One region of the Lelliottia sp. genome, then DNA from elsewhere that is predicted to be linked to it. Evidence: predicted binding sites of a transcription regulator. Region 1 holds the regulator's gene; each other region holds the start of a gene.
What was found. The regulator LexA, encoded in region 1, represses DNA repair genes until DNA is damaged. The targets are predictions, from matches to a motif close to TNCTGTATGTACATACAGNA.
Positions count from the first base shown of each region.

Region 2: a site for LexA is predicted at 1,113-1,132, ahead of sbmC (DNA gyrase inhibitor SbmC). Genes of this name have one in related genera too.
Region 3: a site for LexA is predicted at 1,138-1,157, ahead of umuD (translesion error-prone DNA polymerase V autoproteolytic subunit). Genes of this name have one in related genera too.
Region 4: a site for LexA is predicted at 975-994, ahead of sulA (SOS-induced cell division inhibitor SulA). Genes of this name have one in related genera too.

Region 1 covers NZ_JAZQNX010000026.1:35,835-38,038, forward strand. The annotation lists gene plsB (glycerol-3-phosphate 1-O-acyltransferase PlsB) at 1-237, opposite strand, end outside; gene ACKI5T_RS14185 (diacylglycerol kinase) at 392-760, shown strand; gene lexA (transcriptional repressor LexA) at 870-1,478, shown strand; gene dinF (MATE family efflux transporter DinF) at 1,545-2,204, shown strand, end outside.
Region 2 covers NZ_JAZQNX010000007.1:21,696-23,899, reverse strand. The annotation lists gene dacD (serine-type D-Ala-D-Ala carboxypeptidase DacD) at 1-1,016, shown strand, start outside; gene sbmC (DNA gyrase inhibitor SbmC) at 1,148-1,621, shown strand; gene ACKI5T_RS04470 (FUSC family protein) at 1,724-2,204, shown strand, end outside.
Region 3 covers NZ_JAZQNX010000001.1:44,215-46,418, forward strand. The annotation lists gene umuC (translesion error-prone DNA polymerase V subunit UmuC) at 1-698, opposite strand, end outside; gene umuD (translesion error-prone DNA polymerase V autoproteolytic subunit) at 701-1,120, opposite strand; gene ACKI5T_RS00265 (GNAT family N-acetyltransferase) at 1,575-2,027, opposite strand.
Region 4 covers NZ_JAZQNX010000008.1:409,473-411,676, forward strand. The annotation lists gene ompA (porin OmpA) at 1-88, opposite strand, end outside; gene sulA (SOS-induced cell division inhibitor SulA) at 445-954, opposite strand; gene ACKI5T_RS06685 (TfoX/Sxy family DNA transformation protein) at 1,172-1,798, shown strand; gene yccS (YccS family putative transporter) at 1,755-2,204, opposite strand, start outside.

The DNA.
Region 1 (2,204 bases):
GAGAAGGGTGCCGTCGATTTCCAGAGGTTCCAAAGGATCTGGTAAATCGTGCGCCAGACATTGGGCGCGCAGCGTGAGTAAGTCTGCCTTCGAGTTATAAGGCAAAACGTACATAATAGGGCGCGAGGTATCGAGCCCTAATTCCAGCGCGGGTTCCGCCGGGATAGACTTACTTTTTACCAGTACGCTTAATGGTAAATTAAGTAATTTGTAGTAAATTCGTGGCCAGCCGGACATAAACGATGTAAAGCCTCTGGTTAATAATGCAATTGCGGCGCAAGGATAACAGAAAGCGCGCAAGATTTCTGTTGTTACCCGTCATACTTCAGGCTGCTGCGAAACCCGCCGCAGCCCTTGTTACTGACGCTAAATTTAATAAAAGGTTCTTTTAATGGCCAATAATACCACTGGGTTTACCCGAATCATCAAAGCTGCCGGATATTCATGGAAAGGTTTCCGCGCGGCATGGATAAATGAAGCCGCCTTCCGGCAAGAAGGCGTTGCCGCAATTATTGCCGTGATTATCGCGTGCTTCCTTGATGTTGATGCTATTACCCGCGTACTTCTCATTAGCTCAGTACTGTTGGTGATGATAGTGGAAATTCTCAACAGCGCTATCGAAGCCGTTGTTGATCGTATTGGCTCTGATTTCCACGAGCTTTCTGGTCGTGCGAAAGACATGGGCTCTGCCGCCGTACTGCTGGCGATTATCATCGCTGCCATTACCTGGGTCACCCTCCTTTGGTCACATTTTCGATAAGCTTTCAGGAATCGAATAAGTCTCTGGTTTTTTGTGCAGTTTTTGATTCCAAATTCGCCTTTGACTGTATATACTCACAGCATAACTGTATATACACCCAGGGGGCGGAATGAAAGCGTTAACGGCCAGACAGCAAGAGGTGTTTGATCTCATCAGGGATCACATCAGCCAGACGGGAATGCCACCCACGCGTGCGGAAATCGCACAGCGCCTGGGCTTCCGTTCACCAAACGCCGCTGAAGAGCATCTTAAAGCGCTGGCACGTAAAGGCGTTCTTGAGATTGTTTCAGGCGCGTCACGCGGTATCCGCTTACTGGTGGAAGAAGAAACGGGCATCCCTCTTATCGGTCGCGTTGCGGCGGGTGAGCCGTTGCTGGCACAGCAGCACATTGAAGGCCATTATCAGGTTGATCCGGGTATGTTTAAGCCGAGCGCAGATTTCTTACTGCGTGTTAGCGGTATGTCCATGAAGGATATTGGTATTCTGGACGGCGATCTGTTGGCAGTACATAAAACTCAGGATGTGCGCAACGGACAGGTTGTGGTTGCGCGTATTGACGACGAAGTCACGGTTAAGCGCCTGAAAAAACAGGGTAACACCGTGCAACTTCTGCCTGAAAACAGTGAGTTTTCTCCTATTGTGGTGGATCTGCGCGAGCAAACCTTCTCTATCGAAGGGTTGGCGGTTGGTGTTATCCGCAACGGTGAATGGCTGTAATTTCTCTCTGACAGGCTGCGTCATCCTCGCAGCCTGACTGTCTTATCTTGCTTCCGGTAATTTCCTATGTCTCTGCTGACAACTTCAGACAAGGCATTATGGCGTCTTGCGCTGCCAATGATTTTTTCCAATATCACCGTTCCTTTGCTTGGACTGGTGGATACGGCCGTCATTGGACATCTTGATTCTCCAGTCTATTTAGGTGGCATCGCGATTGGTGCGATGGCGACCAGCTTCCTCTTTATGCTGCTCCTGTTTTTGCGCATGAGCACGACCGGACTGACCGCCCAGGCCTTTGGCGCGAAAGATCCCGTTCGCCTTGGGCGGGCGCTGATTCAGCCGCTGATCCTGGCGTTAGGTGCCGGGCTTCTGATTGTCGTATTGCGTACACCTCTAATCGATCTGGCGCTGCATATCGTCGGTGGCAGCGAAGCCGTGCTGGAACAGGCGCGCCGTTTTCTGGAGATTCGCTGGCTCAGTGCCCCTGCATCACTCGCTAACCTCGTTCTGCTTGGCTGGCTACTCGGTGTGCAATATGTCCGTGCCCCGGTCATTTTGCTGGTGGTGGGGAATGTCCTGAATATCGTTCTCGATCTGTGGCTGGTGATAGGTTTGCATATGAATGTGCAGGGTGCCGCACTGGCAACCGTTGTCGCGGAATATGCCACGTTCTTTATCGGCTTATGGATGGTCAAACGCGTGCTGGTGATGCGTGGTGTCTCGCTC
Region 2 (2,204 bases), on a different contig from region 1:
CGGCGGGCAACGAACATCAACAGCGCAATCCGGCCAGCCTCACCAAGTTAATGACAGGCTATGTTGTCGATCGTGCTATCGATAGCCATCGCATTACCCCTGACGATATGGTCACCGTTGGACGCGATGCGTGGGCGAAGGGCAATCCTGTGTTTGATGGGTCCTCGCTGATGTTCCTGAAAGCGGGTGAGCGCGTTTCAGTTCGCGATTTGAGCCGGGGTTTAATCGTTGATTCTGGTAATGACGCCTGCGTGGCGCTGGCGGATTATGTGGCTGGTGGGCAGCCGCAATTCGTCAATATGATGAACGAGTATGTGCAAAAACTGGGTCTGCGCGATACCCATTTTGAAACGGTTCATGGTCTGGATGCGCCGGGGCAACACAGTTCAGCCTATGATCTGGCGGTGCTTTCACGCGCGATTATTCACGGCGAGCCAGATTTTTATCATATGTACAGTGAAAAGAGCCTGACCTGGAATGGTGTCACGCAGCAAAACCGCAATGGGCTGCTATGGGATAAAACCCTGAAGGTCGACGGACTTAAAACCGGGCACACATCTGGCGCTGGTTTTAACCTGATTGCCTCGGCAGTCGATGGTCAACGCCGGTTGATTGCGGTGATCATGGGCGGCGAGAGTCCGAAAGGGCGTGAGGATCAGGCGCGCAAACTGCTGCATTGGGGTCAGCAAAACTTCGATACCGTGCAAATCTTGCATAACGGCAAAAAAGTGGGCACCGAGCGCATCTGGTACGGCGATAAAGAACACATCTCGCTTGGTACGGATCAGGATTTCTGGCTGGCGTTGCCAAAAGCGGAAGTTGCCAATATTAAGGCCAAATATGTACTTGATAAAAAAGATCTGGAGGCCCCTATCGCGGCGCACCAGCGGGTAGGGGAAATTGAGCTTTACGATCGCGATAAAATTGTGGCGCACTGGCCATTAGTCACGCTGGAAAACGTCGGCAAGGGCGGGATGTTCTCACGCCTGAGTGATTATCTGCACCATAAAGCCTGACGGACTGTTAAGACGGTTATGAGCAGACTGGCAGTCGTGCGAGTCTGCTCGCATAATCAACACGTCATATTTGCTGGACATAAAGAATCTGCTTTATAGTGTATAAATACACAGTAATAAACGGAGGCAGTATGGACTACAGCATCAAGCAGCAACAGAAGCGTAAGATTGCCGGTTTTCATATGGTTGGGCCGTGGGAGCAAACCGTTAAGCAAGGTTTTGAGCAACTCATGATGTGGGTGGATGGACACCATATTCAGCCGCTTGAGTGGGTGGCGGTCTATTATGATAATCCAGATGAAGTGCCCGCAGAGAAACTGCGCTGTGATACGGTTGTCACTGTTCCCGACGATTTTGTCATCCCGGCAAACAGCGAAGGCGTTATCCTCACCGAAGTGGCTGCGGGTGATTATGCGATTGCCACGGCACGCGTAGAAAACTACGATTTCGGCACCCCATGGCATAGCTTCTTCAACAGCCTGCTCCAGGACAATCACTATCAAATCGCCCCTAAACCCTGCTTTGAACGCTATCTGAATGATGGCAATGCCGATGGTTACTGGGATATCGAGATGTTTGTTCCGGTACAAAATAAAGCCGGATAACAATGATTACTCCTGGGCTTTGTGAGGTTTTTCTGCCGGGCGTGATACGTCTGGCAGAAAACACAGTACAATTGTGATTTGCCGTGTATCTGGAGAGCGGGTGTGCGTCCCGACAAATCATTAACGCCTTTTGAAATCCGATTGTATCGGAATTACCGCGTCGTGCATGGTTGCCGCATCGCGCTGGCATTCATCCTCACCTTTTTACTGGTGCGTCTGCTGGATATCCCCGAGGGAACCTGGCCTTTGATCACGTTGGTGGTCATCATGGGGCCCATATCTTTTTGGGGAAACGTGGTTCCACGCGCCTTCGAGCGCATTGGCGGTACGATTTTTGGCTCCGCCTTAGGGTTGATTGCATTAAAACTTGAGCTGATTTCGTTGCCCGTGATGTTGCTCTGGTGTGCGGGTGCGATGTTCCTGTGCGGCTGGCTGGCGCTGGGGAAAAAACCGTATCAGGCTCTGCTGATTGGCATTACGCTATCTGTCGTGGTCGGTGCCCCGGCAGGAGACATGGCAACGGCCCTGTGGCGAGGCGGTGATGTGATTCTCGGCTCGCTGTTAGCCATGCTCTTTACCGGGA
Region 3 (2,204 bases), on a different contig from region 1:
CACGGTTCACCACGTAGTTCACGCAATGTTCTTTCCAGAACAACGTTGAAATGCTTTTTGATTACCCACGGTGAACTATTGGCTAAGTCCAGCGCTGTACTGATCCCCATAGCGTTAAGTTTTTTTCTGATGCGCCTTCCTACCCCCCATACCTCCTCTACAGGTACGCGCTCTAACAGCTTCCGCTGACGTGATATGTCGGATAAATCAACCACGCCTCCCGTGCCAGGCCATCTTTTTGCTGCGTAATTTGCTAATTTTGCTAACGTTTTGGTTTGCGAAGCGCCGATCCCGAGCGTGAGTCCGGTATTTTTAAACACTTGGTTTCGCACGGTTTTGCCAAAATCTGTCAGCGACATGCAGCTGGCTACGCCAGATAAGTCGATAAAGGCTTCATCGATTGAATAGATCTCGATGGCTGGCGACATCTCCGTCAGCGTCTGCATAACTCGCGCGCTGAGGTCGGCATAAAGGGCATAGTTTGAGCTGAATACGTGCACTGCGGAGGGAAATGTTTTATTTTTCAATTTAAAGAAAGGTTCTCCCATGGTGATGCCGAGCGCTTTTGCCTCTGCTGAACGCGAAATTACGCAGCCGTCGTTGTTAGAGACCACCACCACGGGTTTTCCCTTTAAATCCGGGCGGAACACTGTTTCACAGGACGTATAAAAGTTATTGACGTCAGCCAGAGCAAACATCGTCATTGATGTGACTTCACTGAAAATGTCACTACGCCAAATATTTCTAGGTCTTCTGGATGATGAAACGTCATGGGGGAGTAATTGCTATTGTAAGGAACCAGTTGCAGGACGGGATGCGTGCGCAACTCCTTGACGGTAAATTCTCCAGCGACAGCCGCAATCACGATATCGCCGTGACTTGCCGAAAGCGAACGATCAACTACCAGAAGGTCACCATCTCCAATTCCAGCTCCCGCCATGGAGTCACCGCTTACTTTAATAAAATACGTAGCGCTAGGGTGGGCTATCAAAAGCGTATTGAGATTTAACCTATCTTCGACGTAGTCTTGTGCGGGACTAGGAAAACCACAAGGTACCCGTTCCGCAAAGAGAGGAAGATGGATAGAAGGGACAATCTCTATGGGATAAAAAATCTTCATAATGAGAGACTCAGCATAACTGTATTTACATACAGTATCACTGGATTTTTCGCACGTTCAACCTTCTTCTAAGCAGGTTTCGGGAACCATTTGAAGTTGCGAGGAATTTAGGTTTTACCGTGTAAGCAGTAAACTGAGTAAGTTTGTTTTTTTAAACTTTGTCGAATAAATCGAACTTTTGTTCAGTGGCAGGATCAGATCAAGCATCCCCTTGACAATGCAGGCAATCCGGTGGATAAAAAGGAGTTTAGGATCACCAACTGGCGTGCTTACAATAAGCCCTTTAACGACGCTTCTTACGTTAACGATTTCTTCCCCCTAGAGGTTGAAGTACTATGGCAGACATCCCCACTTATCATGTGCTCGCCCTTTTAGGTGGAGGCTATCGAGGCCGTTGCATCGACCCATTGAACTCACAGCCAGGAGCGGACGTCAAACTCGTTTAATACAACAATTAGCGCAATGCTTTTGATAAACAGACAGCCTCTGTCCTACCTATGTATGGGCCAAAATTCTCAATACGGACATACCCATTTAGTTCGTAAAAATTGACAGCCCTAATATTGATATGTCGTGTTTCCAGCCTAAGTTCGTTATATCCCATCTCTATTGCCGATGTTTCCAGATAAGCGAGTAACGTTTTGCCAATGCCTGGCACGCTTCGGTCTGAAAACATCCTTTTTAGCTCAGCTATATTTTGCGTTAATGGCCTTACAGCACCACATCCTATCACTTCGCCATGAGTATTCTTTGCCAATACCCACAATGCTTTGTCATCATTCATTGCATCAACGTTGAAGTTGCTTTTGCCGTTATCACCCGTAATAGCGGCAAGCTCCGCTGACAGCATTTCGATTAAGCGATGGGAATCTGAAGAAAATGGATCTGATTTCTCTATTGTGATCATGGCTATACCCTATAAAGAGATTTTGACCAGAATAAAGTCTCCTGCCTTGAAAAGCATCACTTCTCAACAGGTGATGGAACACCGGTGATTCCTGCTATTCTGAGGATGCGATGTCCGTTCCTCGCTCAAAGCTGTCTGTCATGCCTGCTTATAAAACAGGCTTAACGTAGGATATTT
Region 4 (2,204 bases), on a different contig from region 1:
CATACCAGGTATTATCTTTCGGAGCGGCCTGCGCTACGGTAGCGAAGCCAGCCAGTGCCACTGCAATCGCGATAGCTGTCTTTTTCATTTTTTGCGCCTCGTTATCATCCAAAAATCGCCATGAAGATCTCGTCGAGAAATCACGGTTAAATCCTTCACCGGGGGGCGAGCTCAAACTAGTAACTCTACCGATATCTTCGGCTTAGACCGAGCACCCCTGGCGATGTAAAGTCTACAACGTAGTTCAAAACTTACAAGTGTGAACTCCGTCAGGCATATGAAAAAAAAAGCTCTGTATACATAATATTTAACATTTTGAATGCGGATTTTATGCTGTAAAATTAAGGGAAACCGCGCCAGACAGGCGTTGACGGAGTTTTTTCTTATGGAACTAATCGGCTGTCCGACTGTCGAAAAAAGTTCCAGGAAAAATCTTAAATTTACTTAATGATACAAATTAGAGTGAATTTTTAGCCCAGACAGGTGTCCTCTGCCGAGAGAATCGGGATTAACTGGACGCATTACTAAGCCGATCGCGTTACCTTCTTCGGCGGCTTCAACCAAACGAAAATGTTCATCTTCCGTTAATTCTTCTGATAGCCAGCCAATCACCACGCTATAATTCCCAGTGCGCAATGCGCGAATCATTGAATCTACCGTATGGCAGGGGGCGAGTTGGCTAATCTGCATCACTTTCGCGAGCGGTAATCCAGCAGATTGAACCCATTCGCGACTCAATTTTTGCTTTGGCGTTAACCAGAGCTGCCAGCGTGACTGTTGACCGAGCTGCTGCAATAACGGCAACAACAGCAACTGTGTCATCAAGGGCTGGTCTTCACGATAAACCACTTCACTTATCATCCCGGTCGAAACACGCCCGAAAGTATTTTGCGTGTCATTTCCCGCGGATGGAGAAAAAGATGTTGAGCGATTTGCATAGATTGAAGTGTGTATAATCATTCCAGCCCTGTAGTTACTGTATGAATATACAGTAACCCCTGTATGACTAAAGATCAACCTCAATTTCGGAAAGCGCCTCGCAAATTTCGTTCGAGATCGGCCAATATGGAAAATTCATCTTGCCGAGTGACAATAAGTTGCCTATTTTTCTGCTAGCGGATCCGATAGTAATTAATGGCGTTGTTACTGCATGATTTTAAAGGATAATATCATGAAAAAGATATCATACGAACGGATCTATAAATCCCAGGAATACCTCTCATCTTTGGGTGATATCCACCATAGGGCACTTTTTGGTGGCTATACATTGGCGGTAAATGAGGCTGTGTTCGCCATGGTGTCGGAGGGCGAACTGTATCTGCGAGCGTGTGAAGAGAGCGCGCAGTACTGTGTAAAACATAATTCGGCATATCTGGAATTGGTAAAACGTGGCAGACCCGTTCTGTTGAACTATTACCGTGTGGATGAGGGGCTTTGGCAGGATCGGGAAAAGCTCCTGCAACTTTCCAGCTATGCATTAGAAGCAGCACGACTGGAACGTGTCGAGCGGGATAATCGGCACAGGCTCAAAGATTTGCCGAACCTGACTTTCCAGATTGAAGTTCTCCTCTACGAAGCAGGTATTACCAGTGAAACGATGCTCCGAATGTTAGGCGCTGAAGAAAGTTGGCTGAAAATGAGAGCTAAAAACAAGCACCTCGGCATTAAGGTCCTGTTTGCTCTCGCGGGGGCTATCGAAGGGTTACATGAGGCGGCACTCCCGACAGCCAGGCGTCGGGAGCTTAATGAGTGGTTTAATGCGCTTTCTGTAAAGCCTGATAATCATTCCGATAAGTAGCGATTTGTTGTTGTAGTCGACAGATCTCGGGCAGAAGGGCAATGAGCAAGCCCGTTTGCTGGAGGATAAGCGGAGCTTTGCTGTCTGTACCGGGATCAAAATGCGCAATGCGCTGGCTAAGTTCGTCAATCGCCATTTGTACACGTGGCTCGTCAGCGGGAAGATGATGAAGCGCATCGTCAACGTAACATACGGTGTCATCAAGTAAGGCGAGGATGTTGGGATTAGTTAGCTGTTCGCGATGCGCACCCAGGGTCGAAATATAGCTGGTGAAGGTGTGGTTAAGGCATAGAAGCCGGAAGGCTACCTCGCGAATTTCGGGTGTTGCACGGGGTTCCGTTGACATGTTCGAGACAACTGAAGCCAGTTCCGCATCACGGTTGTGTGCATCACGTCTGGCAATACG